Regions from separate parts of the Paenibacillus sp. FSL R7-0297 genome, predicted to be linked through region 2. Evidence: predicted binding sites of a transcription regulator. Region 2 holds the regulator's gene; each other region holds the start of a gene.
The links. The regulator Rex, encoded in region 2, represses fermentation and respiration genes when NADH is low (regulators of the CRP and FNR family bind a similar motif). The targets are predictions, from matches to a motif close to TTGTGAAATATTTCACAA.
Positions count from the first base shown of each region.

Region 1: a site for Rex is predicted at 2,168-2,185, ahead of MKZ24_RS17560 (polymer-forming cytoskeletal protein). Genes of this name have one in related genera too.
Region 3: a site for Rex is predicted at 2,728-2,745, ahead of pflB (formate C-acetyltransferase). Genes of this name have one in related genera too.
Region 4: a site for Rex is predicted at 4,359-4,376, ahead of MKZ24_RS24285 (DUF1641 domain-containing protein). Genes of this name have one in related genera too.

Region 1 is NZ_JBBPAQ010000001.1:4,001,001-4,006,899, reverse strand. It holds gene MKZ24_RS17570 (ABC transporter ATP-binding protein) at 1-306, shown strand, start outside; gene MKZ24_RS17565 (hypothetical protein) at 681-1,361, opposite strand; gene MKZ24_RS17560 (polymer-forming cytoskeletal protein) at 1,531-2,088, opposite strand; gene MKZ24_RS17555 (GNAT family N-acetyltransferase) at 2,235-2,816, opposite strand; gene MKZ24_RS17550 (RNA polymerase sigma factor) at 2,981-3,475, shown strand; gene MKZ24_RS17545 (anti sigma factor C-terminal domain-containing protein) at 3,476-4,468, shown strand; gene MKZ24_RS17540 (hypothetical protein) at 4,708-5,268, shown strand; gene MKZ24_RS17535 (serine hydrolase domain-containing protein) at 5,326-5,899, shown strand, end outside.
Region 2 is NZ_JBBPAQ010000001.1:3,849,658-3,855,556, forward strand. It holds gene dinG (ATP-dependent DNA helicase DinG) at 1-1,849, shown strand, start outside; gene MKZ24_RS16900 (redox-sensing transcriptional repressor Rex) at 2,080-2,733, shown strand; gene MKZ24_RS16905 (amidohydrolase) at 2,720-4,021, shown strand; gene MKZ24_RS16910 (cell wall elongation regulator TseB-like domain-containing protein) at 4,048-4,569, shown strand; gene MKZ24_RS16915 (aminoglycoside adenylyltransferase domain-containing protein) at 4,858-5,625, shown strand.
Region 3 is NZ_JBBPAQ010000001.1:3,594,752-3,600,650, reverse strand. It holds gene pflA (pyruvate formate-lyase-activating protein) at 1-253, opposite strand, end outside; gene pflB (formate C-acetyltransferase) at 377-2,638, opposite strand; gene adhE (bifunctional acetaldehyde-CoA/alcohol dehydrogenase) at 2,901-5,522, opposite strand.
Region 4 is NZ_JBBPAQ010000001.1:5,514,263-5,520,161, forward strand. It holds gene MKZ24_RS24265 (hypothetical protein) at 1-482, opposite strand, end outside; gene MKZ24_RS24270 (SGNH/GDSL hydrolase family protein) at 672-1,301, opposite strand; gene MKZ24_RS33160 (hypothetical protein) at 1,444-1,581, opposite strand; gene MKZ24_RS24275 (alpha/beta fold hydrolase) at 1,616-2,407, opposite strand; gene MKZ24_RS24280 (NAD(P)/FAD-dependent oxidoreductase) at 2,623-3,801, opposite strand; gene MKZ24_RS24285 (DUF1641 domain-containing protein) at 3,842-4,279, opposite strand; gene MKZ24_RS24290 (nitroreductase family protein) at 4,605-5,222, shown strand; gene MKZ24_RS24295 (hypothetical protein) at 5,341-5,899, opposite strand, start outside.

The DNA.
Region 1 (5,899 bases), 150 kb from region 2:
CTGCTGGATGAAGCTACTTCAGCACTCGACAACGAGTCCGAACGGCTGGTTCAGCAATCGCTTGATCTGCTGATGAAAGACCGGACCACCCTCGTGATTGCCCACAGGCTCTCAACGGTAAGGGAGGCTTCGCGGATCATTGTTCTGGATCATGGGAGAATTGTTGAAGAAGGCACACATGATGCGCTCATTGAACAGGATGGGCTCTATGCGGAGCTGTATCATTTACAGTTTAGAACATCACCGGCTGAAGAATTGGAATCCGCATCCTATGCGAAATCCCTTACTTCAGTATTACCGGCATAACATAACATTAGTTATCCTTGGGAATAGATCACAAATACAGACGAAGACCCTGGCAGTCCGTGTCCGCACGGCGCCGGAGTCTTCGTCCTCTTTTCAGGCAACTTATAATAAAGATTCTTAAGTAAGCTCACCTTCATCAATAGGCCAATAGAGAAATGTTGTACGTTTTGCAACTCGGGATCATTGATAACTGGGTATTTGGGCGGAATGTTGTATGAAATACAACAATTATCCCATTTATCGGCTTGATGACGGAGGAATACTGCATTTCGTACAACAATTTGCGATTACGGCTGATATTACAAGGAAATTGTTGTACTTTGTGCAACACTTCCATCATCGAAGGGGGTGAGAGTGCCCCCACACTTTTATTTTCATTTACCAAGCGGAATCGCTCCGCTGTCTCTTGCGTCTGTTATTATTTTGGATGCAATCATTCCCTCCGCTTCATCAAGTCCTTCAATCTCAAACGGGACACCCGCCGTAGCCGGCTGAAAAGCGAACCAAATCGTCCGGTCTGATCCGACTTTAATAAGCTTCGCCTCAGATTTATCCGTCCCTGCCTCCTTCTGCTCGACTGTAATATGCTGAATGGACGGGTTCAGAACTTCTCCGATCACCATGGGAAATGGAGTCGAAATATGCTCCAGTTCAGGAAAACACATATAGTTTAATGCAGAGCTGTCCGGATCTCCGCCCATTCCGTAGCCGCCTCCCCATACCCACTTCCATCCGAGCCAGGTTTTGCGGACATACTCTACTTGAAGATTATTGCTATCTTGCTGGCCCGCCCGGGTAAGAAATACCAGCTCCCCTCTGGCTGCAGGCTCCTGATGAATTACTGTCATCGAGTCGGAGCCGCGGAACAGCCGGACAGCTTCTTCCGGACTTTTGCCAAGTGGAATTTGGAGGGTCTGCTCCATTCCGAGTAAGCGGGACATCCGCTGGTCAGACCATCCGCCAGGTCTTTCATACATATACAAAAGTAAATAGAGTACGGCTACGGAAACTAGAATCACTCCGGCAGCCATCCCCAATCTCCGGCTATTCTTCATGAATAATTGCATCCCCTGTCCCATGTGTTTACGCTTACAATACCTTCCATAATACTATAGAATATTTCCGGACAGAATACAAAAAAGCCCATAGAGCCAGCCCCAGAGGGCCTGTCTACAGGCTGTTTGCAATACAATATACTAATGTAGCTGCTGTATTAGGATTGAATTATTTAACTTCATTTGCTCCGGTTACTTTGCCTTCGATCACAGCAGTAGCCTTCACATCTTCACTTGCATAGTACAGGTTGCCGTCGATGGTAGCATCTTTGTACAGGTTGAATCCGTTAGCTTCTACATATACGTCACCTTTGATTGTACCGCCTTGAACGCGGAAGTTCTCGCTCTGCACAGTTACTTTAGGTGCTGTCAGAGTATAGGTAGCTGTAACCTTGTGGTCTGCATCTTGTGCATACAGGGCAAGCTTACGATAGATTGCTGCACTTGCATCGCCTTTGTCATGGAATTCACCGGCTACAACAACATCCTTGTCCACGGTCAGATCGTTCAGAACCGCTATAATCCAGTTGCCGCTTTCGCTTACAGCAGCAGTGAAGGCATCTGCCTGGTTAACGATCGAAGCCGTGCTTTTTGCATCAGTCTGCTCTGTGGCTGGAGCTGTAGTTGCTGCTGCCCCTGCATCATTAGCTGCATTATTATTCGATCCACAACCCGACAACAATGCTGCGGATACCCCTGCTACTACTAAAACTTTGAATAATTTCATTTTTATTCCCCCTGTTTCTTTTAATTAACTTTATTATATATTAAAATTTTATGATAACAAAGTGATAGTTTTCACGAATTTGTGTCTTTTTTCACAAACAAGCATTTTGATTGTTTCATATCGTGCAAAATGCAGGCATTTCATGCTTATTTGTCTAATTTTGTACGCGAACCTTCAGCGGCTGATCCTTTCAATTCTAAGGCCTCCCACTCCTCTCTAAGCAGTCCCATTCGAATAGAATCATAGAATTGCCCGTCGTAGTACCGGCATTTCCGGAGTCTTGCTTCCATCGTCATGCCTAATTTCACCCCGGTCCTAATCATCCGCACATTCCCGGACCATGTGGTATAGCCTACACGGACCAGCGGATAAGCATTGAACAGATGACCGATCCATAGCCTGAGAGCTTTTGTCCCGTAACCACTGCTCCAATATGCCGGATCATAGATGATAATGCCCATTTCCAGCCATAAGGATGGCTTATGCTCCCAATAGTAACTGACGTCGCCTATAACCTCGCCCTCTACTTCTATTACCCAATTATTTCCGCATCCAACAATCTCCGCTCTGTTCCCATAATACTCTTCCCACGGAATCCGCTTGTGTTCGTAGTAAGGCGCATCCCATTTCTTCCACTCCGGTGCTTCCTCTTTATGTGAGAGCTCCCACAGTCTGAACAGATCCCCTTCAGCTATGGGCCGGATCACCAATTCCTTATCCTGATACATAGATACCCTCCGATGCAGCTAATATTTTACATACTGATATTATATTAACTGAATAGGTGAGGCGGTTGCCGGTAGTGAACATTTATAATTAAGGAATACTGGATGTAACGGCTGCTGTAAACTTTTCACGGAGCTTAGCGTTGTATAGGGGAAGGGGGCAGGACATGGCCAAAGAAACCATTCATCACTTTCTGCAGCAAGCCGGAACTTTGCTATACCGGTACTTGAGAAAACGCGGACTCGCCCGCGAGGATGCTGAAGATATCGTTCAGGACACCTGTTATAAATACTTAATCTATCAGGATGGCATCGGCCCGAAACAAGTCATGGGCTGGATGTTCCGGGTAGCAACTAATCAATTCTATGATCTTAAGAGGAAAGATAAACGCCATCCCACGGTCGATGTTGACGACATTCAGCTTCTTTCTTTGACCCATCTGCCGGAGATTCAGCTGCTGAGGCGGGAAACCGCACAGAATATCCGCGACACACTGTCTCTGCTCTCTGAGCAGCATCAGGAGCTGCTGATTCTCAAATATGAGCTGAACCTGACCTACAAGGAGCTCTCATCCCTGTACGGTATGAATGAGAATACGCTCAAGACTCATGTTACGCGCGCCAAAAACCAATTCATCAAACACTATAGGGAGGGTCAATAAATGGAACAGAATCAAGAACAGGACCAGTTTATTTTCGGAGGGAAGCAGGCTCAGCAGCTCATTCACAAAGCCAGACTCCGCTCCACCCTGAAGACCATTGGCATCATTGTTATCGTAACCCCCATTATTCTCGCCGTTATCTGGTATGGCCTCTACCATTTGAGGCTGTATCAGGGCAGCAAGGTACAATCAGAGATTCTCTGGAAAAATGAGATCAGCGCCCCCAATGTGCACATCAGCAACCAGTCGGTGAAATTAGATAGCTTTGGCGGCGAAACCTACAATCAGACTTACAAATGGCTGGGAAATAAGCCTTATATCTGGCAGCCCATCGAGGAATCCTATAATCTGCTGGGCCGCTCCACCGGCAGGTATGGCGCATTCGGAGCGATTTCTCTGCCGGAACAGCTGAGCACAGCATCCACACACCGTTACAACTCTGCCACAGGGGACCGGGAAATGATCTTTTACCATCCGGAGATCGCTTATGAAACGTACGAGGACAGCATCAGTCTGCTGAAGCAGCTGGAAGACGATACACTTGTGGAGCTGGCTTTGTCTTTTGACCAAGCCTATACGCTGGAAGAGACCCGGAAGCTTATCCCTGCCGGGGTGCAGCCTGTCTGGTTCTGGACGGATGCATATACCCCCTCTTATAAAAAATACCTGAAGGAAACGCGGCAAACCATCGCGGCTGATTCGATGATTATCTACGGATTTCACGGCGAGCAGTTCGCTCCTTACGGCGGTGTGGACTCCTTCATTAACAGTGTCGAGCAGCTGCGCAAGCACGGCAGGAACTTCACCTGGGAAGCAGATCAGGTTCATCAGAGCCTGGCCGGGGATAATGATATTCTGGAGCCGGAGGATATCACAATCATTGGCGCAGTCGTAACCGGCACCGCTAAACAGCTGGAAGCTCTGCAGAACCAGGCTTATATCAAAGGATCAACCTTCGGTGTTGTCTCTGATACCACCTCGCTTCCTGACTAAGCTGCCTTGGATTGGACATCTATACAGCAGACTGAGATAATACAAAGGAATCCTTCAAAGGTGGTGTAAGCAGATGCCGGCGACCTGGACATTTCATGCAAGCAGAATCAGAGTATCCCCCGCTCTTCAGTAATCATTTACAGGGGGAATGAAAGTTGAAAATTTCAGACCGTTTATTGAAACAATATCTGAAGCATGTGTATTGGATTTGCGGAGGGCCGTGCGGGGGTAAAAGCACCATGGCCGAATTGATATCCGCCAAGTGGGGAATGAATTATTATTCTTCCGATGATCATTCGTTTGAATATAAGCAGCTGGCTAATCCGCAGGACCATCCGGCGATTCTCAGGTATTTCGTTGACTGGGAATGGTATTTCCTTGGACCGGATAACGACAGGAACCAGTGGCTGGTGTCTGCTGCGGAAGAAAGCGTAGAATTTATCATTCTCGAGCTGCTGCAGATGGGTAATGCCAAGCCTATTGTGGTGGACACGGATATTGCACCGGAATTTCTGCGGGCTATAGCTGGTGACGAGCGGATCGTATATGTGTATGCGGAGGACGAGCTGATCCGCAGGGACTACTTCAACCGTGATCATCTGCGGGGAATGCTGGATCTCTTCCCTGATCTATCCGATCCGGAACGGGCTAAGCGTGAGACGCTGGATGGTATCATTGAGAATACACATCGTTCTCTGCAGCAGGCAAGACAGCATCACGTGCAGCACTATATAAGAAATGCCCATACTACCAAAGAAGAGATGCTGTCCAGAATTGAGGCGCATTTCGGATTACATTAGAACCACCCGGCCACCGTTCATACGGTGGCCGGGTGTGTTTCACGAAAGGACACAACTATGAACCTGTCAGCACTTTCCGACTCCCTTGAGCCGCTGAACCTGCGGAGCTGTCTGATCCAGCAGCAGGGCCGTCTGATCTTTGAACATTATAGAGATCAGCGCACTTCTTCCGAGATTGCCAAGATCAACTCCTGCACCAAGAGCATACTCTCCGCGCTGGTCTGCATCGCGATGGACCAAGGCCAGCTTTCCGGTCCTTCGGCTCCTATCAGCGAATTCTTCCCGCAGCTCAGCCGTGACGCTGATACACGCAAGCAGCAAATTACAATCGGACAGCTGCTCACCATGTCTGCCGGCTTTCGCTGGACCGAATTCGGCGGCGCGAATTCCTTCCCCAAGATGACCCGTTCCCCCCATTGGGTGAACTATGTACTGGAGCAGCCGCTTGCGGATGAACCGGGTACCCGGATGGAGTACAACTCAGGGATATCGCAATTACTGTCGTCTATTGTGGTGCAGGCTTCAGGAATGAGCACAGCAAGATTCGCCGAGCAATATCTCTTCGGACCTCTCGGAATTACGGAGTATGAGTGGGAGAGTGATCCCCAAGGCATCCATACGGGCGGATACG
Region 2 (5,899 bases):
TGTGCCCTTCCCGTTCAAGGCAGCGATCTTTAAGGGGAGAGGTCACTATCTGTGTCTCCGCAAGTTTGAACATAGAATGAATAAAAGGGACTTCACAAGTCCCAGGGAAGAAGCGCTTACGGCCGCCCAGATGATGGTCTGGCTGACCCAGACGGAGACTGGCGATGATGAAGAGCTGAACTTAAGCGGACGCGGCGGTGATTTCTGGGAGACCGTAGCCAGTGATACCGACTCTTGTCTGGGACGCTCATGCCCATGGTTCCGGAAATGTTATTATCACCGGGCCAAGCATGAAGCCGGTATTTCCGATGTGGTGGTGACCAACCACTCCAAGTTATTCGCAGATGTTAAGGCCGGGCATCAGCTGCTTCCGGCTTACGAGCATCTCGTAATTGATGAGGCTCATCATCTGGAGGACATTGCCGGCAAACATCTCGGAATGCAGATGAAATATTTTACCGTGGCGCATACGCTCACCCGTCTGTACAAGGACAGCCGGAGCGGACAGCTGCCGGCCTTGCGCCAGACCCTGCAATCGTCCGGCAGTGAGCAGGCTTCGGAATGGAGCGGCGTTATCGACCGGATCTATCCGGATCTGCTTACTGTCAAGGAGTCCTGGGATACGCTCAGCGACAAGCTCTTCGGCTTGCTGCCTGAACGCAGCGATGCCGGAGCCGGTGAAGCCGGCCAACTGGTCGTACGCCTGCAGCCGGGCAAGAAGCCCAAAGAGTGGGAGGAGCTGGCCGCTCTGGAGAATACACTCCATCTCAGCTTGAGCGATATCATCCGCAAGGGTGATAAAATGCTCAGTGAGATGCGTGATACGGACAGTCAGTCCTCTTCGGACAGTCTTGTGACGGATATCGGCGGGTTGTTCAAGGACCTGGCCTCCATCCGGGAGCAGATCCGTTTCTTTATGGGACTGAATGACGAGAATATCGTGTACTGGCTGGAGGGGAGCGGCAATTACCGCGGCAAGTCGCTGCAGATGTATGCCGTTCCGGTGGATGTGAGCACTCAGCTCAGGGAACTGTTCTTCGATAAGAAGAAGAGTATCATCCTGACATCGGCTACCTTGTCTGTGGATAAGTCATTCCAGTTCATGATCGATAATCTCGGTCTTGGTGAGGCTGCAGAGCAGGGACGTCTACAGACAGCTCTGCTTCCGTCACCGTTCAAATACCGTGAGCAGGCACTGCTTGTCATTCCACGTGACTTCCCTAGTGTCAAGGGAAGCATTGGGGATGCCCGCTTTGTGGACACACTGGTTCATTCTCTGGCAGAAACTGCTGTGGCTACCCGCGGGCGGATGCTGGTGCTGTTCACCTCCTACAAGATGCTGCGCCAGGTCTATGATCCGCTCAAAGAAGCCCTGACTTCGCAGGATATCGCTGTGCTTGGACAAGGCGTAGAAGGCGGTAGCCGGAGCAAGCTGATCCGTCGGTTCCAGGACAGCTCGGCGTCAGTCTTACTGGGGACGAGCAGCTTCTGGGAAGGTGTAGACATTCCCGGGGATGCTTTGACCTGTCTGGCTATTGTCAGACTGCCGTTCCAGCCGCCCAATCATCCGCTGGCTGAAGCGAAGTCTGAGCTGCTTCAGGCACAGAAGAAGAATCCGTTCATGAAGCTGTCCGTCCCGCAGGCCGTAATCCGCTTCAAGCAAGGCTTCGGGCGGTTGGTACGCACCGCGCAGGACCGCGGAATCGTTATTGTATATGATACCAGGGTAATCGAATCTTATTATGGGAAGTATTTCCTGTATTCGCTGCCCGGACCCAAGATGGAGCATATGCTGACGGATCAGATCGTTCCGCGGATTGCAGAATGGCTTGAAGATGGCGGGGTTTAATAATCCGTCGGCGGCTGATATTATGTATAAGTAATTATTGTTCTGAAGTCCCGCGCTCCACGGCTCCTGCCTAAACGGGCAGGCCTGGAGCACGGTTCCTATAATCGGCTTAACAGCAGTGAAGCTTGATCAAGCAGCATATGCTTTCAAAACAAGCGTATGCTTACGAAGCAAGTTTTGCGAAGTCATTCAAGAAGTATATGCTATCAAAACTTTTAGGAGGAGAAAACATGAAATCGGATAAAATATCGGAGGCCGTCGTTCGCAGACTCCCAGTGTACCTGCGTTTCCTGAACGATCTCCAAAAACGTGAAATCTCAACAGTTTCTTCTCAGGAGCTGGGACAGAAGCTTGATCTCAACCCCGCCCAGATCCGCAAGGACCTGGCTTATTTTGGTGATTTTGGCAGAAAGGGCATTGGTTATGATGTCTCTTATCTGATTGAGAAGATCCGGCATATTCTGAAGCTGGACCAGCAGATTAATGTAGCTCTGGTAGGTGCAGGTAATCTCGGCCACGCCTTGTCGAATTACAATGCCTACTTGAAGGATACGATGAAGATTACAGCTGTATTTGATGCTTATGAGCCTAAGGTAGGCCAGCAGATCAACTCGTTGACTGTCCAGCCGATGAGTGAGCTGGGGGATACCATCCGTGCACAGGGCATCCGCATTGGGATTATTACCGTTCCGGACAGTGAAGCACAGAACGTTGCTGACATTCTGGTGGATTCGGGTATTGAGGCGATCCTGAATTTTGCTCCTGTAATTCTTAAGACTCCATCCAATATCCGGATTCATGCCGCCGATTTCACTACGGATTTGCAGAGTCTGGCTTATTATTTGCATGACGGAAAGGACGAAGCTGAAGATGAGCAGCAATAAAACCATTATTAAAGACGGCCGTTTTCTGGTTCCTGGCAGCGATAAGCCGGTGCTGAGCGGTTATATGACCATCGAAAATGATCTGATTACTTACATAGGTGAAGCGAAGCCTGTAATTGAAGAGGATGCCGAGGTTATTGACGGTAGCCGGCTGCTGTTCATGCCGGGTCTCGTCAACACCCACGGCCATGCGGCGATGTCGCTGCTGCGCGGCTACGGCGATGATATGGTGCTGCAGGCTTGGCTGCAGGAAAAAATGTGGCCGATGGAAGAGAAATTCACCGGTGAAGATGTATACTGGGGCACCTCACTATCCGTTCTTGAGATGCTGAAGGGCGGCACTACGACCTTCCTCGATATGTATGATCATATGGACCGGGTTGCTGAGGTTACGGAGCAGTCAGGCATCCGTGCAGTACTTATGCGCGGTGTTATTGGCCTGTGTCCGGAAGAGGTGCAGAACCACAAGCTGGCGGAGGCGATTGCTTTTGCCCGGAACTGGCATGGCAAGGCTGACGGCAGAATTACTGCAATGCTCTCGCCCCATGCGCCTTACACCTGTCCTCCGCAGTTTTTCATGAAGTTTGTTCAGGCGGCACATGATCTTGATCTGCCGATGCACACGCATATGTCCGAAACGCGCCATGAAGTGGAGCAGAATGTGGCCGATTACGGCCTGCGACCGGTCGCGCATCTGGAGAAGCTGGGAATGTTCACCCGGCCGTCCCTGATCGCCCACGGTGTTCATCTGAACGATGAAGAGATTGAGATTCTGGCCCGCCATAATGTTGGCGTATCTCATAATCCCGGCAGCAACCTTAAGCTGGCCAGCGGAGTAGCCCGTGTTCCTGAGCTGCTTAGAGCAGGAGTTAAGGTCTCCCTGGGTACGGACGGCGCGGCAAGCAACAACAATCTGGATATGTTTGAGGAAATGCGGCTGGCCGCGCTGATTCATAAAGGCGTAAGCGGTGATCCAACGGCAGTACCTGCTCCTGAGGCGCTGCTCATGGCGACAGAATATGGTGCACATTCGATTTTCCTGAACCAGGTAGGCCGGCTTGCAGCAGGGATGAAGGCTGACTTCATTGCGATTGATATTGATCAGCCGCATTTGCTGCCGCATACCGACCTCTTGTCCCATGCCGTGTATTCGGCTAGTGCCAAGGATGTGGAACATGTCTGGGTCAACGGTAAACAGATTGTGAAGCACGGACAATGTCTGACACTAGATGAAGAGGCTATCCGCCGCAAAGCGCAGGAAACGTTCGAAGGACTGCTGAAACGGTAATTTAGGTTATTTGGAAAGGAAGCTGCATGTTGAAGAAGAGGAGAAAATGGCTTCCGCTGGGGATTTCCCTGGTTCTGCTCCTTCTGTTCGGACTAAGCCAGTTTTATGCCTACATTATGAAGGATCAGTGGAACGAGCGGAGTGAAGCCAAAGAGATTGCCAGAGCACGGGCTGGCTTAACTGAGGTATCCAAAGCACAGAAATCCGTCTGGGATGAAAATGCGATTTACTGGGTGCTTACCGGAAAAAATGATGCTGGAACCGAGCTGATGGTTTGGGTCCGCTTTACCAAGGAAGGCCAGCCAGCCGGAGGCGAAAATGATTTATATGCGGAGGAGCTCAGCAAAGGGACTTCGGAGGCGCAGATCCGTGATAGTATAGCTGCCCAGCTTCCGGGTATTACGATTAAACGGCTGCTGCCGGGAGTGTATAACGGAGAATATGCCTGGCAGCTGTTCTACAAAAAGGACGGCAGGTTCTATTACAGCTTCTATCGCTTCACAGACGGCAGTGCCATCGGTGAAGGGTATAGCCTGCCCAACCGGTAAGCGGCAGCAAGAATGGACTACAGCAGGAGCGGGGGGACAGTTGAACTGTTCTCCCGCTTTTTTAAATGGTTCTTCAAGGGAGAGAACAATCTATAACCATTCTTGGACTTGTAGCCTACTTGGAGCTATGGCTTAATAATAGGGGAGGAATAGATGAATCCATTTCGATGGCTTGACAGCTGGATAGCATCTCAGTATATGCGATGATACATACCGGATTGTCATATCGGAAGTATTCATTCCCGGCATCTGCTTCAACCATAACTGACATTCAGGAGGATCACGAAGTTGGAAATTCTAGCCTATTTAGATCAGGCGGTAACGTTGTTCAAAGAGGAGCTGGGGACAAATTTGTCCGGGATTTATCTGCACGGTTCGCTGGCGATGGGCTGCTTTCATCCGGATAAAAGTGATATTGATCTGCTGATTGTCATACACGACAAGCTGCCTGTAGAGGTCAGCCGGAAACTGGCCAAGAAAGTGATAGCTTATCACGACAGTCTGCCTAACCAGCGCGGGATTGAGCTAACTGTTGTACTGAAGCAATACCTGAAGAACTTTGTACATCCTACTCCTTTTGAGTTTCATTTCTCGGACTTTCATCTGGACCGGTACAGAAAGGATGAGCATTATCTGTGCGGCGGTTATGAGGATAGAGATCTTGCGGCTCAATTTGCCGTAGTCTATCAGCGGGGATTTATTTTGTACGGCGAACCTATCCGCGATGCGTTTCTGCCGGTGGACCGGCAATATTACCTGGATTCTATCCTTGGTGATATTGGGGATGCAGCTCAGCAAATCATAGATTCTCCAGTGTACTACACACTGAATTTGTGCCGGGTGCTGTATTTTGTGCGGGAAGAAGCTGTGTCTTCCAAAAAGGAAGGCGGGGAGTGGGGCCTGCAGCATTTGCCGGCTAAATATCACGGATTGCTTAAGCAATGCCTGGATGAATATAGCGGAGGGATAAGCGGCGGCGGATATGATCATGCGTTATTAATTGATTATGCAGAATACATGGCCGGCGAAATCAGACAGCATCAAGCTAAAGTGTAAATTCAAACTATCGCTGAGTGAAGCGGACTGAGAAGCCCCTATTTCTTCTAAAAAGCTTATTTTGGCATCAAAGCGGACTGAGATTCTGTTATCTTGTTCATTTGAGCCTGAAATGGGTTGTAATCGGTCAATTAACGGAACCTGAGTCCGCTGGGCCCGCAAATCCGCCTAATCTGCACAATTAACGGAACCTGAGTCCGCACCAGCGGCAGACGGATAATGGAAGCGTCGACCCTCACAAAGAGGGTAAAGCCGCTTCAGCTTTGGTCCTGGA
Region 3 (5,899 bases), 250 kb from region 2:
GTGCCTGCAGTGTGGGTTCACCGCCGGATACGGTAAGCCCGCCGCCGGAAGTTTTATAATAATTCAGGTAAGGTTCAATTTCCGCAAGCACTTCTTCAACGGTCATTTCCTTGCCTTCATTCAGTCCCCAGGTATCCGGGTTGTGGCAATACTGACACTTAAGTAGGCAGCCCTGCATAAAAAGCACGAAGCGGATACCGGGGCCATCCACCGTCCCAAATGTTTCTAAGGAGTGGATATGTCCTTTAAGCATGAGATGTCATCCTTTCGAAAAAAATCTTAAAATTTTAATTACTTTTAAACAAGAGTGTACCGCCCTCTTGCAAGGGCGGCAGCTCTTTGATTTATTTCAATTCTTGATCTGCAAGAACAATTCTTACATGGAATCGTGGAACGTACGGTTGATAACATCCAACTGTTGTTCGCGGGTCAGCTTGATGAAGTTAACAGCATAGCCGGATACACGAATGGTCAATTGCGGGTAGTTCTCAGGGTGATCCATTGCATCAATCAGCTGCTCACGGTTAAATACGTTAACGTTCAAGTGCTGAGCGTTGTTGTGGAAGTATCCGTCCATCATGAATACCAGGTTGGACTTACGGGATTCTTCGTCTTTACCCAGAGCCTTAGGAACGATCGAGAATGTGTTGGAGATACCATCCTGTGCATCGGAGTAAGGCAGTTTAGCAACAGAGTTCAGGGAAGCAAGTGCACCCTTCTTGTCGCGTCCGTGCATTGGGTTAGCACCAGGTGCGAATGGTTCGCCTTTTTTACGTCCATCAGGAGTAGTACCAGTCTTCTTGCCATATACCACGTTCGAAGTGATTGTCAATACCGATTGAGTCGGCACAGCATCACGGTAAGTTTTGTTTTTGCGGATCATCGACATGAAGGTTTCAACCAGTTCAACTGCGATATTGTCAACAGCATCATCGTTGTTGCCGTAGCAAGGGAATTCGCCTTCTGTTTCGAAGTCGATTGCAATACCTTGTTCGTTGCGGATCGGTTTAACCTTGGCATATTTAATTGCGCTCAGGGAGTCAGCAGCAACGGACAAGCCAGCAATACCGCAAGCCATTGTACGCAGAATGTCGCGGTCATGCAGCGCCATTTCAATACGTTCATAGGAATATTTGTCATGCATATAGTGGATGATATTCAGGGTATTGACATAAGTCTTAGCCAGCCATTCCATCATCGGTTTGAAGCGTTTCATTACTTCGTTGTAATCAAGATATTCGGAAGTAATAGCAGGATATTCAGGACCTACCTGGGCACCGGACTTCTCGTCTACACCACCATTGATCGCATACAGCAAGGCTTTTGCAAGGTTGGCGCGGGCGCCGAAGAACTGCATTTGTTTACCGATACGCATTGGGGATACACAGCAAGCAATCGCGTAGTCTTCACCCCAGTATGGACGCATTACATCATCGTTCTCATATTGGATAGCACTGGTTTCAATGGAAACCTTGGCACAATATTTTTTGAAGCCTTCAGGCAGCTTTTCAGACCACAGTACAGTCAGGTTTGGTTCTGGTGCAGGACCCAGATTGTACAGGGTATGCAGGAAGCGGAAGCTGTTCTTGGTTACGCGAGTTGTTCCGTCTTCAGCCATACCACCGATGGATTCAGTTACCCAAGTAGGGTCGCCAGAGAACAGATCGTTATAGTCAGGCGTACGCAGGAATTTCACGATACGCAGCTTCATTACGAAATGGTCAACGATTTCTTGCGCTTGTTCTTCAGTAAGAGTACCTTCTTCAAAATCGCGTTGTACATAGATATCAAGGAAAGAGGATACGCGTCCCAAGGACATTGCGGCACCGTTTTGCTCTTTAACTGCTGCAAGATAACCGAAGTATACCCATTGAGTAGCTTCTTTGAAGTTATTAGCAGGTTTGGAAATATCAAGACCATGAGCAGCAGCCATTTGCTTCAATTCGCCCAGAGCGCGCATTTGCTCGGACAGCTCTTCACGCAGACGAATTACATCTTCAGTCATGGAATCCACTTCAAGCTCGGTTAGTTGTTGCTTCTTGTCTTTAATCAGGAAATCGATACCGTACAGGGCAATACGGCGATAGTCGCCGATAATGCGTCCGCGGCCGTATGCATCAGGAAGACCTGTGATTACGCCGGATTTACGCACAGCTCTCATATCTGGTGTATATGCATCAAAAACGCCTTGGTTATGCGTTTTGCGGATGTTCGTGAACATGTCAACGATATTTTGCGGAAGTTCGAAGCCGTAAGCCTTAGTAGCATCGATCATCATTTTGATACCGCCGAACGGTTGAATGGAACGTCTGAAAGGGGCGTCAGTCTGAACGCCGACAATTTGTTCCTTGTCCTTGTCAATATAACCTGGGTTATGGGAAGTGATGGTGGAGACAGTATCGAGGGAAACATCCCATACGCCGCCTCTTTCTCTTTCTTCCTTACTCAGTTGGGAGATAATCTTCCACAATTCAGTAGTATTGCTGGTAGGACCTACAAGGAATTCTTCGTTTCCTTCATAAGGATTGATGTTCTTGGCAATAAAGTTATTAACGTCAACTTTCTTGGCCCATGTACCTTTAGTAAAACTTCTCCAACTCGACTTAACCTCTTGTACTTCTTTTTCAATCACCGACATGCTAAATCCCTCCATTTATATTTAGTATATTTGTAGAGATCGCGGGCTTGAAGGTTAATCCCGTGTCTCGTGATCCCATAGCTACTCGGTTGTTATAAAATTCACAATCGCGACTTCATAACTGGGATCGTTGTTTATATAAACATTTTAGTTTATTTTCTGAAAAAGGACTGTGACAAATATCACTCTTTCAGTGATATTTGTCACTTCCATCCAGTTCCATATTAACCTTTAACCTTATACTTTACCAGGCAATCTTAGATTAGTTGTCGAATTTTCCGTAGAATGCGTTGCGGTATACATCAGCAAGCTCAGATACCAGCGGCATTTTTGGATTGGCAGTTGTACATTGGTCTTCAAATGCACGGTCAGCCAGGTAATCTACACGGGATTCGAAGTCCTTAGGATCAAAACCAAGAGCCGAGAAGGATTCTTCGATGCCGAGTTTTTTGTTCATGTCGCGGATTGCATTGATCAGGCTGGTTACGCCTTCTTCAGTAGTGCGTGCTGGCAATCCCAGGATACGGGCGATTTCAGCATACCGTTCGTCAGCTACAAAGTGCGAATATTTAGGGAACGAAGCGAACTTCGTAGGTTTCTTAGCATTGTAACGGATAACGTGCGGCATCAGGATCGCATTAGTACGGCCATGCGCTGTGTGGTACTGGCCGCCCCATTTGTGCGCCAAGCTGTGATTGATACCCAGGAATGCATTTGCAAAGGCCATACCGGCAAGTGTAGATGCGTTGTGCATTTTTTCGCGGGCAAGCTTGTCGCCAGTCAGTGCGGATTTCTCCAGCCACTGGAACACCAGTTGAATCGCTTTGATTGCCAGACCATCTGAATAGTCACTAGCCATTACAGATACATAAGCTTCGATTGCATGTGTCAATACATCCATACCTGTATCGGCAACAGCAGTTCTAGGCAAGCTATATACAAACTCAGGATCGATAATCGCTACGTCTGGAGTCAGCTCATAATCGGCCAGCGGATACTTTGTATTATTACCCGTTGTCTTGTCTGTGATTACTGCGAACGATGTTACTTCGGAACCCGTACCGGAAGTTGTTGGAATTGCAACGAATTTCGCTTTGTTGCCGAGCTTAGGGAATTTGTATACCCGTTTGCGGATATCCATGAACTTCTGTTTCAGGCCGTTGAAGTCTGCATCCGGATGTTCGTAGAACAACCACATTCCTTTTGCTGCGTCCATTGGGGAACCGCCGCCGAGTGCGATGATGCAGTCAGGCTGGAATCTGTTCATCATGGCAGTACCTTTTTCTACAGTAGTTGTCGATGGATCCGGTTCAACTTCCGAGAACACTTCGATAGCTACAGGAGTCTGGCGTTGACGCAGATAGTGCTCAACTCTTTCTACATAACCCAGTTTAACCATCATAGGGTCGGTGATAATTGCTACACGAGTGATGTCAGGCATTTTGGCCAGATACTGTGTGGATCCCTTTTCGAAGTAAATCTTGTCAGGTACTTTAAACCATTGCATATTCACGGTACGACGGTTCACCCTTTTCACGTTGATCAGATTGATTGCAGTCACGTTTTGCGATACAGAGTTGCGTCCATAAGATCCGCAGCCCAGTGTCAGTGAAGGGATATTGGTGTTGTAAATATCGCCGATTGCGCCGTGTGTAGATGGCGAGTTGACGAGAATACGTCCGGTTTGCAGACGGTTGGAGAACTTCATGATTACTTCTTCGTTGTTGGAGTGGATGGCCGAGCTGTGGCCCATGCCGCCAAATTCAACGATTTCAGCTGCGCGTTCAATACCCTGGTCAGCATTCTTCACTTTGTAGCAAGCCAGAACCGGGCTCAGCTTCTCAGCAGACAGCGGATATTTAGTACCTACGCCTTCAAGCTCAGCTACCAGGATCTTCGTTCCGGCAGGAACCTGAATACCGCACATTTCAGCGATCTTCACAGCGGATTGGCCTACGATAGCAGGGTTAACCGCACATTTCTCTACGTTCATTGCGCCGCTTGTCAGCTTGCCAGCTTCTTCTTTGTTTACAAAGTAGCAGCCGTTCGCAATCATTTTTTTCTTCACTTGGTCAAAAATCGCTTCTTCAATAATAACCGCTTGCTCAGAAGCACAGATCATACCGTTATCAAAAGTCTTGGAAAGGATAAGGTCAGTTACTGCCTGATCAATGTCAGCACTCTTCTCAATGAAGGCAGGTACGTTACCAGGACCTACGCCGAGTGCCGGTTTGCCGCAGCTGTAAGCTGCTTTAACCATTGCCGATCCGCCGGTTGCCAGAATCAGTGCAACGTCAGGATTGTTCATCAGTGCATTTGTTTTGTCCATGGTCGGAAGCTCGATCCATTGGATGAAGTTCTCAGGAGCGCCGGCTTTTACGCCTGCATCATGTAGAATTTTGGCTGCTGCCGCACTACACTCTTGCGCTGACGGATGGAAACCGAATATAATAGGATTACGTGTCTTGGCGGAAATCAACGCTTTAAACATCGTGGTGGATGTTGGGTTGGTTACCGGTGTGATACCCATAATGATTCCGACTGGTTCAGCAATCTTCTGGAAGTTGTCATAAGCGTTATCCTCAATAACGCCTACTGTCTTGTCGTACTTAATTCCGTGCCAGATATATTCAGTTGAGAAGATATTCTTCGTAATTTTGTCTTCATAGACACCGCGGCCTGTTTCTTCAACAGCCAGCTTAGCCAAGTACATGTGCTTGTCGAGTCCGGCCAACGCCATTGCATGAACGATTGTGTTTGTCTGCTCTTGATCCAGCCCCATAAACTCTGCATGAGCTTTCTTTGCTTTATCCACCAAAGTCTGAATATATTCTTCAGCGGTGGTTTGTTTCACTTGGGCGGCGACTTCGTTTTTAACTGCCATCTCCCTCGTCCTCCTGTCAATTTTTAGGTTGTTTTTCTCTACACATTTATCTTATCATATTCTCTACGCATTGTATAGTGAAATCTTTCACAAAGTATAAAGTTTTTTTGATTTGTTTTCAAAGCGCTTTCATTCGATCATAATCAGGTTATTTTACCATTTTATGTGTTATAATTGCTCGAATTTTGTCTTTTCTGCTAACGGGGTACTGCCTAGATCATCTGTTTTAGCCGCATTCATCCTTGGAGGCCTTCTTATCGGCTCTAAATTTCTGAACAGGATCTCCTCTGTCATATGCTCCACTCGGCTCTGGACCCCCAAATTCCATTCCTGCATTTAGTTATAATATAAATAATATAGCAAAAAGACAGGAGACT
Region 4 (5,899 bases), 1.7 Mb from region 2:
CCTTGAGTTACCACCGATGCCTCATCCGCTTCGGACTTCGCCGCTGCTGGACTTCCGCCGCTGAAGATCAGCCTGCGCAGCTTATCGGCATTCTTGGCGGAGACTGTATAGCCTGTCCCGCTGCGCTCAGCGGACAGCAGCAGACCGGTGTTCCCCTCCTGCTCGCCCAGACCCAGAATAAATTCTTCTGTGTAGCCGTCCCCGTACACCAGCTTCATGCGGAAATCCGCATCGTAATCCAGCTCTCCCGCAATACGCTTGCTTGTATTCATGGCAGAAGCCATCGTCTTAATGAACTCGCCGTCTTTGAAAATCCTGGACTCAGAGGGAGCCGTCTCCGCTTGGCTCTCTATAGAGTTATAGGTCAAATCAATTTCAGAAATCCATCTTGAATTAATGTAGCCGAAAGCATTCTGGCAGCCGCTTAATAGCACAACCAGAAAAACAGGCAGAATCAGCTGTAGCCGCCTTATGGGTTCCACCTCCACATCCTTATGTATGATACAAGTATAACAGCCTTCTTAAGCAGAGTGAAATTCACGGATCTCCCGCTTCCGTTCAGAAGGAAACCTATCCGCCCCGGTGTATGGCAAAAACCGGTCCGCTTGATACGCAGGAACCGGTCTGAGCAGCAAATTCAATATGTAGGGAGTAGTCTGCTATATTCCGCTTTAGCTTATAGCCCCTACAGCCTTCATCCAGGCTTCTGCAATCAGCGCATGGCCGGCAGGTGAAGGATGTACGCCATCCCCGGCCCAGAAGGCAGGCTCGGCCTTAACCGACGCGGCGGCGAACAGTCCGTCCAGCGGGACCAATACAGCGCCATATTCACGGGCCAGCTCACGGACCACATGAATTTTCGGGTCCAGGTCCTTACGCCAGCCCTTACGGTCTTCCGGCACCGGCAGTACGAACGGCTCAACCAGCACCAGCTTGGCATCCAGGCTCTGCTTGGTGCGTTCAATCAGATCACGGTAGGAAGCCTCAAACTCAGCTGCTGTAGTCTCCTGCCCGGAATCGAACCAGCGCCAGGTATCATTAACACCGATATAAATCGACACCCAGGTCGGCTTAAGCTCCAGACAATCCCGGTCCCAGCGCTCCTGCAGATCCACGGCGCGGTTGCCGCTGATGCCGCGGTTGATGAAGGTAAGGTTCTTCTCCGGATACTGCAGCCCAAGACGAGCGCCCGCCATCAGCGCGTAACCTACACCAAGTGATGAAGCGTCTGCGTAATTGCGGCCGCAATCCGTGATACTATCACCCTGGAACAGGATGATATCGTTCTTTTGAAATGGCATGCCTGAAATCCTCCTATGAAAACATCTGAAATGGTATAAACATCAACATTATAACAAATAGATTTTCCTGCGAATACGTTTTCATTACATATTTACGGAGTAAATCTGTTCACGGCTCTAAGCGCTTCATTCAGGACAGTATTCAGGTTGCCTTCTGCGGCTTCTCGGTTGATTGCCAGGCCACCGAACCTGGCGGCGATCCGCTCAACTTCAGAAGCCGGAAACCCTCAGATGTAAGGAATGGATGCTCCTTGTGGCGCTGTGCGATCAAGCTAATCACCAGTACTGTGAAGGTTCTTGTGAAGACGCTGATATCAGTATTTAAGCCCGTTAGAATGAGCCTGTATCATCCCTATGATTACTTCAATGACCAGCCCGGGCTGGTCATGATGGATATAATGACCGCTACCCGGCGCAATCAGCTGTCTGCTGGCTGAAGATAATTCCAGGAACTCCGCCTGGTTCTTCTGCTCGATCTCCAGTATCGCATGTGCCGGCCAGTCTGATCCCTCCTCATCCGCAAGCCCCCTGGTTATCACCGATAGCGGAACCTGGCTTGGCATGGAACCCCGGGCAGCAGAGATCTGCTTATAGCTCTGCATCTTATCGATCTGCTCCTTATTGAGCGAAGGGTTCAGCAGGTACGCCCGGTTCGCAGCGATATGCTGCGGGGGCAGCACCCGCTCATAAGTAAGCTCCTTATATTCGCCTGCAGCATCTATCAGTACAATTCCCGCAATCCGCTCCGGATAGCAGCAGGCGAACAATCTGGCTACCAGACCGCCAAAGGAATGACCGACCAGAATATAAGGGGCTTTAATATCCAGCAGTGCCAGCAGCCGGTACAGCTCCTCCACCAGATCCTGGCAGGTGCGCGGTCCCGGCACTCCCGGGCTGGTCCCGGTACCCGCTCTGTCATAAGCGAGCGTTGAGGCATGCTGTGCAATATTCTCCTGGACACCGCTCCAGGAATCGCAACCATCCCCTAATCCGGAAATAAAGATGACAGCAGGTGCACGGTGTGCAGAATATTTATAATACAATCCGCGGCCCTGCCCGTCCGTTTGAACCTCCATCCAATTGCAGATAAATCCGTTCTGAATCATCTTCTCCTCCTAGTGCTGCGCAATAAGTTCATATATAGGATGTATGCCTCATTCAGGATAAAGAAACTTCCAGTAATTTACTATGTAATTTCACACAGCTCTCCTTGCACAGTCTGAATGCATGAAAAATCCCCTTCAACTGCCTGCTGGCGGTTGAAGGGGATGATCTGCCGCATGGAAGCGGCCTGCAATAGGTATAGATGGTTAGGAGAGAATTAATAGGCCAGACTGAATAACCCGTGAATATGGGTTAAATACCGGATATTGCTTGCTTCCTTCATCAGCGTTGCCGGCAGACCCTTCAGCGGTGTGGAATTGCCGCCGACAATCGCTACTCCGTCTCTGCGTCCCAGACTGGCAAGTGTCCCGGAATTCACCGGACTGAAGGTCTCGGAGGCTTTGTCATTCAGGTAAGCGTAAAGGTTATAGCCGATCAGTTCACCCATCTGCCAGGCAATTTGTGCCGTTGGCGGATACGGACGGCCGTCCGGTGCGAACACAACCGCACTGTCACCGGCTACAAATACATTCTGGTGTGAAGTGGATTGCAGGAACTCATTCACGGTTGCGCGGCCGCGGTTCACTTCAAGCCCGGACTCACCGATCAGCGGGTTGCCCTGCACGCCGCCGGTCCAGACGAAGGTATTCGCCACAATCTGGCGGCCGTCCTTCAGATCAATGGTATTGCCTGCTACATTCGTAACGGGAAGACCAGTCAGGAACTGAACTCCGCGTTTCTCGAGGCTGGTTGTAGCGCGCTCAATCAGATGATCCGGCAGGACCGGAAGAATCTTCGGTCCGGCTTCTACGAGCAGCAGCTGGATTTCAGCCGGGTTCGCTCCATATTTCTTAGTCAGCTTGGGCAATACATCGGCAATTTCACCTACAAGCTCAACACCTGTCAAGCCGCCCCCGCCGATCAGGATGGTTGCATCGGCCGCGTTGCCGCTTTTGGCATATTCACGAATCCGGTCTTCAATATGTCCGTGAATCCTCAGTGCATCCGCCGCCGATTTCAGCACCATGCTGTACTGTTCAAGTCCCGGAATGCCGAAATAAGCCGTCGTGCTGCCCAGACCGACAACGAGAGCATCATAAGTCAGCATTACACCATCTGAGAGGACGATCTGCTTGTTCTCTACCGAGAACGAATTAACCTTGGCAATCTTCAGATCGATATCCTTACCGGCGAACAGCTTCGCAAGTGGCATGGCAACCGCCTGTTCCGAAGCACTACCTGCTGCAAGGCGGTGTAGCTCGGTTATGATCTGGTGTGTTGGATACTGATTAACCACTGTAACTCTGGCTTCAGCTTTGCTCATGTATTTGCGCACGGTTAGCGCACTCAATAAGCCGCCATAACCTGCACCTAGAATAACTATGTGTTTTGACATCATATTTCCTCCGTCCTTACGATTAAGATTTGAACAATAATTACTTACCGGATTGGCGTTCGCCGCTGACCTGCAGGTATGCATTCATGAAACGGAGCACGTTCTGTACCTGCGGGTCCTTGATCATTTTCATCATGCCAAACAAGCTGATGGTTTCACTGCTTGCATCCGCGCGGTCTTTCGCTTCAATAACCGTAGCCGCCAGATTCTTGACAGAGCCTACCACAGGACCCGCCATCTCCTTGATTGCGCCTACCGTATCATTTTTCAATACTTCATCCGTTGCAACCGATTGTACGAAATCGACCGATTTGGTTAATACATTCACCAGTTGGGTAATCTGCGGCAGCTGCTCCACCAGAAGGATCAGGGATTCCTGAACTTCCGGTTTCAGAAGCTGATTCAGCAAATCCTCTTGGGGAAGGCCTGCTGCGGGTATTTCTTGTTCCAAAGGGGTTTGGGTAATGGTTTCTGACATATCAAAGTCTCCTTTACAATGGCATTGCTGCTTAAAAGTATTCATCCACTGAAACTATGTGACTATTATAACATTCCGGTTGTAATAAATGTCACAATGTTTTTGGCTTTATAGCCTTATTTTGTGATTAAAATCACTTCTTTTCTCACTTTTTCAAAACTTATCGACTATTTGAACTAAAATTCACAATTTAATGTTGTTTAATCATTGACGTATGCTTGTGGTCGTGATATTTTAAGTAAGTAACTTATTGTAAGTTTATTTATTAATATCAGCTATTGATTATTACTAACCAACATACATATCCCAATGGAGGTCATTATTTATGAGTACTTTTTCAGAATTAGTTCAGTCCCGCAGATCGGCTATGAATTTCGTTGAAGGGGTGAAAATCCCACAGAATGAGCTGGAGGAGATGTTCTCACTGGCCCGGCTGGCTCCATCGGCCTTCAACCTGCAGCACGCCCACTACAAAGTCATTAGCGATGATACTGTGAAGGAAGAAATCCGTAAAGGTGCGTACGGCCAATACAAAATCCACACTGCATCGGCTGTCATCGTCGTGCTGGGTGATAAAAATGCCTACCAGCAGGCTCCAGAAATCTATAGCGGACTTAAAATGCTGGGAGCCATGAGTGAAGACGATTACGACCGTACTATTCAGTCTATTAATGATTCTTACACCGGAAAAGACGCTTTCCAGCGGGATGAAGCGATCCGCAATGCTTCCTTGTCGGCTATGCAGTTCATGCTGATTGCCAAGGACAAGGGATGGGATACCTGCCCGATGATCGGTTTTGATCCGGAGGCGGTGAAAGCTACTCTCGGACTCAGCGATAACTTCGTTCCGGTAATGCTGATTACGATCGGCAAAGACAACAAGCACAAAATTAGACCGCGCGGCTACCGCAAGCCGGTTAATGAGTTTGTAGAATTTATCTGAGCCTACACCTGGTCCAGAGAAGTCCCTGTTTCATAGTTGACAGCAAAAAGGTCTTCCGGCAGCTTAACCGGAAGACCTTTTTGCTGTCACTCTATAAGATAAGGCTTCTGCCTGATGATTATTTGGCATAATGCAATATAGCCGCTGCCGCGCGTTCCCGCCGCTCCGCATCCGGACTGTGCAGGGCAGCCTTCAGAACAGCCAGCGCCTCAGCTATTGTGGCTTCATCCACACGGGCCGGGGAATGAGCAGCTTCTACATCGCCAGCCGAAGAGTCTGCAAGCCACAAATCCATTCTTGCTGCAGGCAGCACTCCTGAATAACGGGTAACTTCCTGATCCGAAGCAAGCAGTGCTTGTACTGCAGAATTCACAGCTGTACGGGGCAGACTCTTCAGCCAGGTTACTCCGCGCCGGTGCGCAGTTCCGCCCTCCACACTCTCCTGCCGGGCATCATAGAAATAATCCCCCAGATCGCCAAGGTATACCCATTCCTCATCCGCAATCAGCACATAATCCCCATCCTGCATCACGTTGATGAAGATGTCTAAACTGCCAAGTGCCTCTTCCAGCTCTTGCCCCTGATAAGCTCCGGATGCAGCAAGTCTGCTGCGGATATCCTCTCTTCCGCTAGTCTCCAGATCTCCAGCAAAGGGATCTCCCGCACATACATAATTA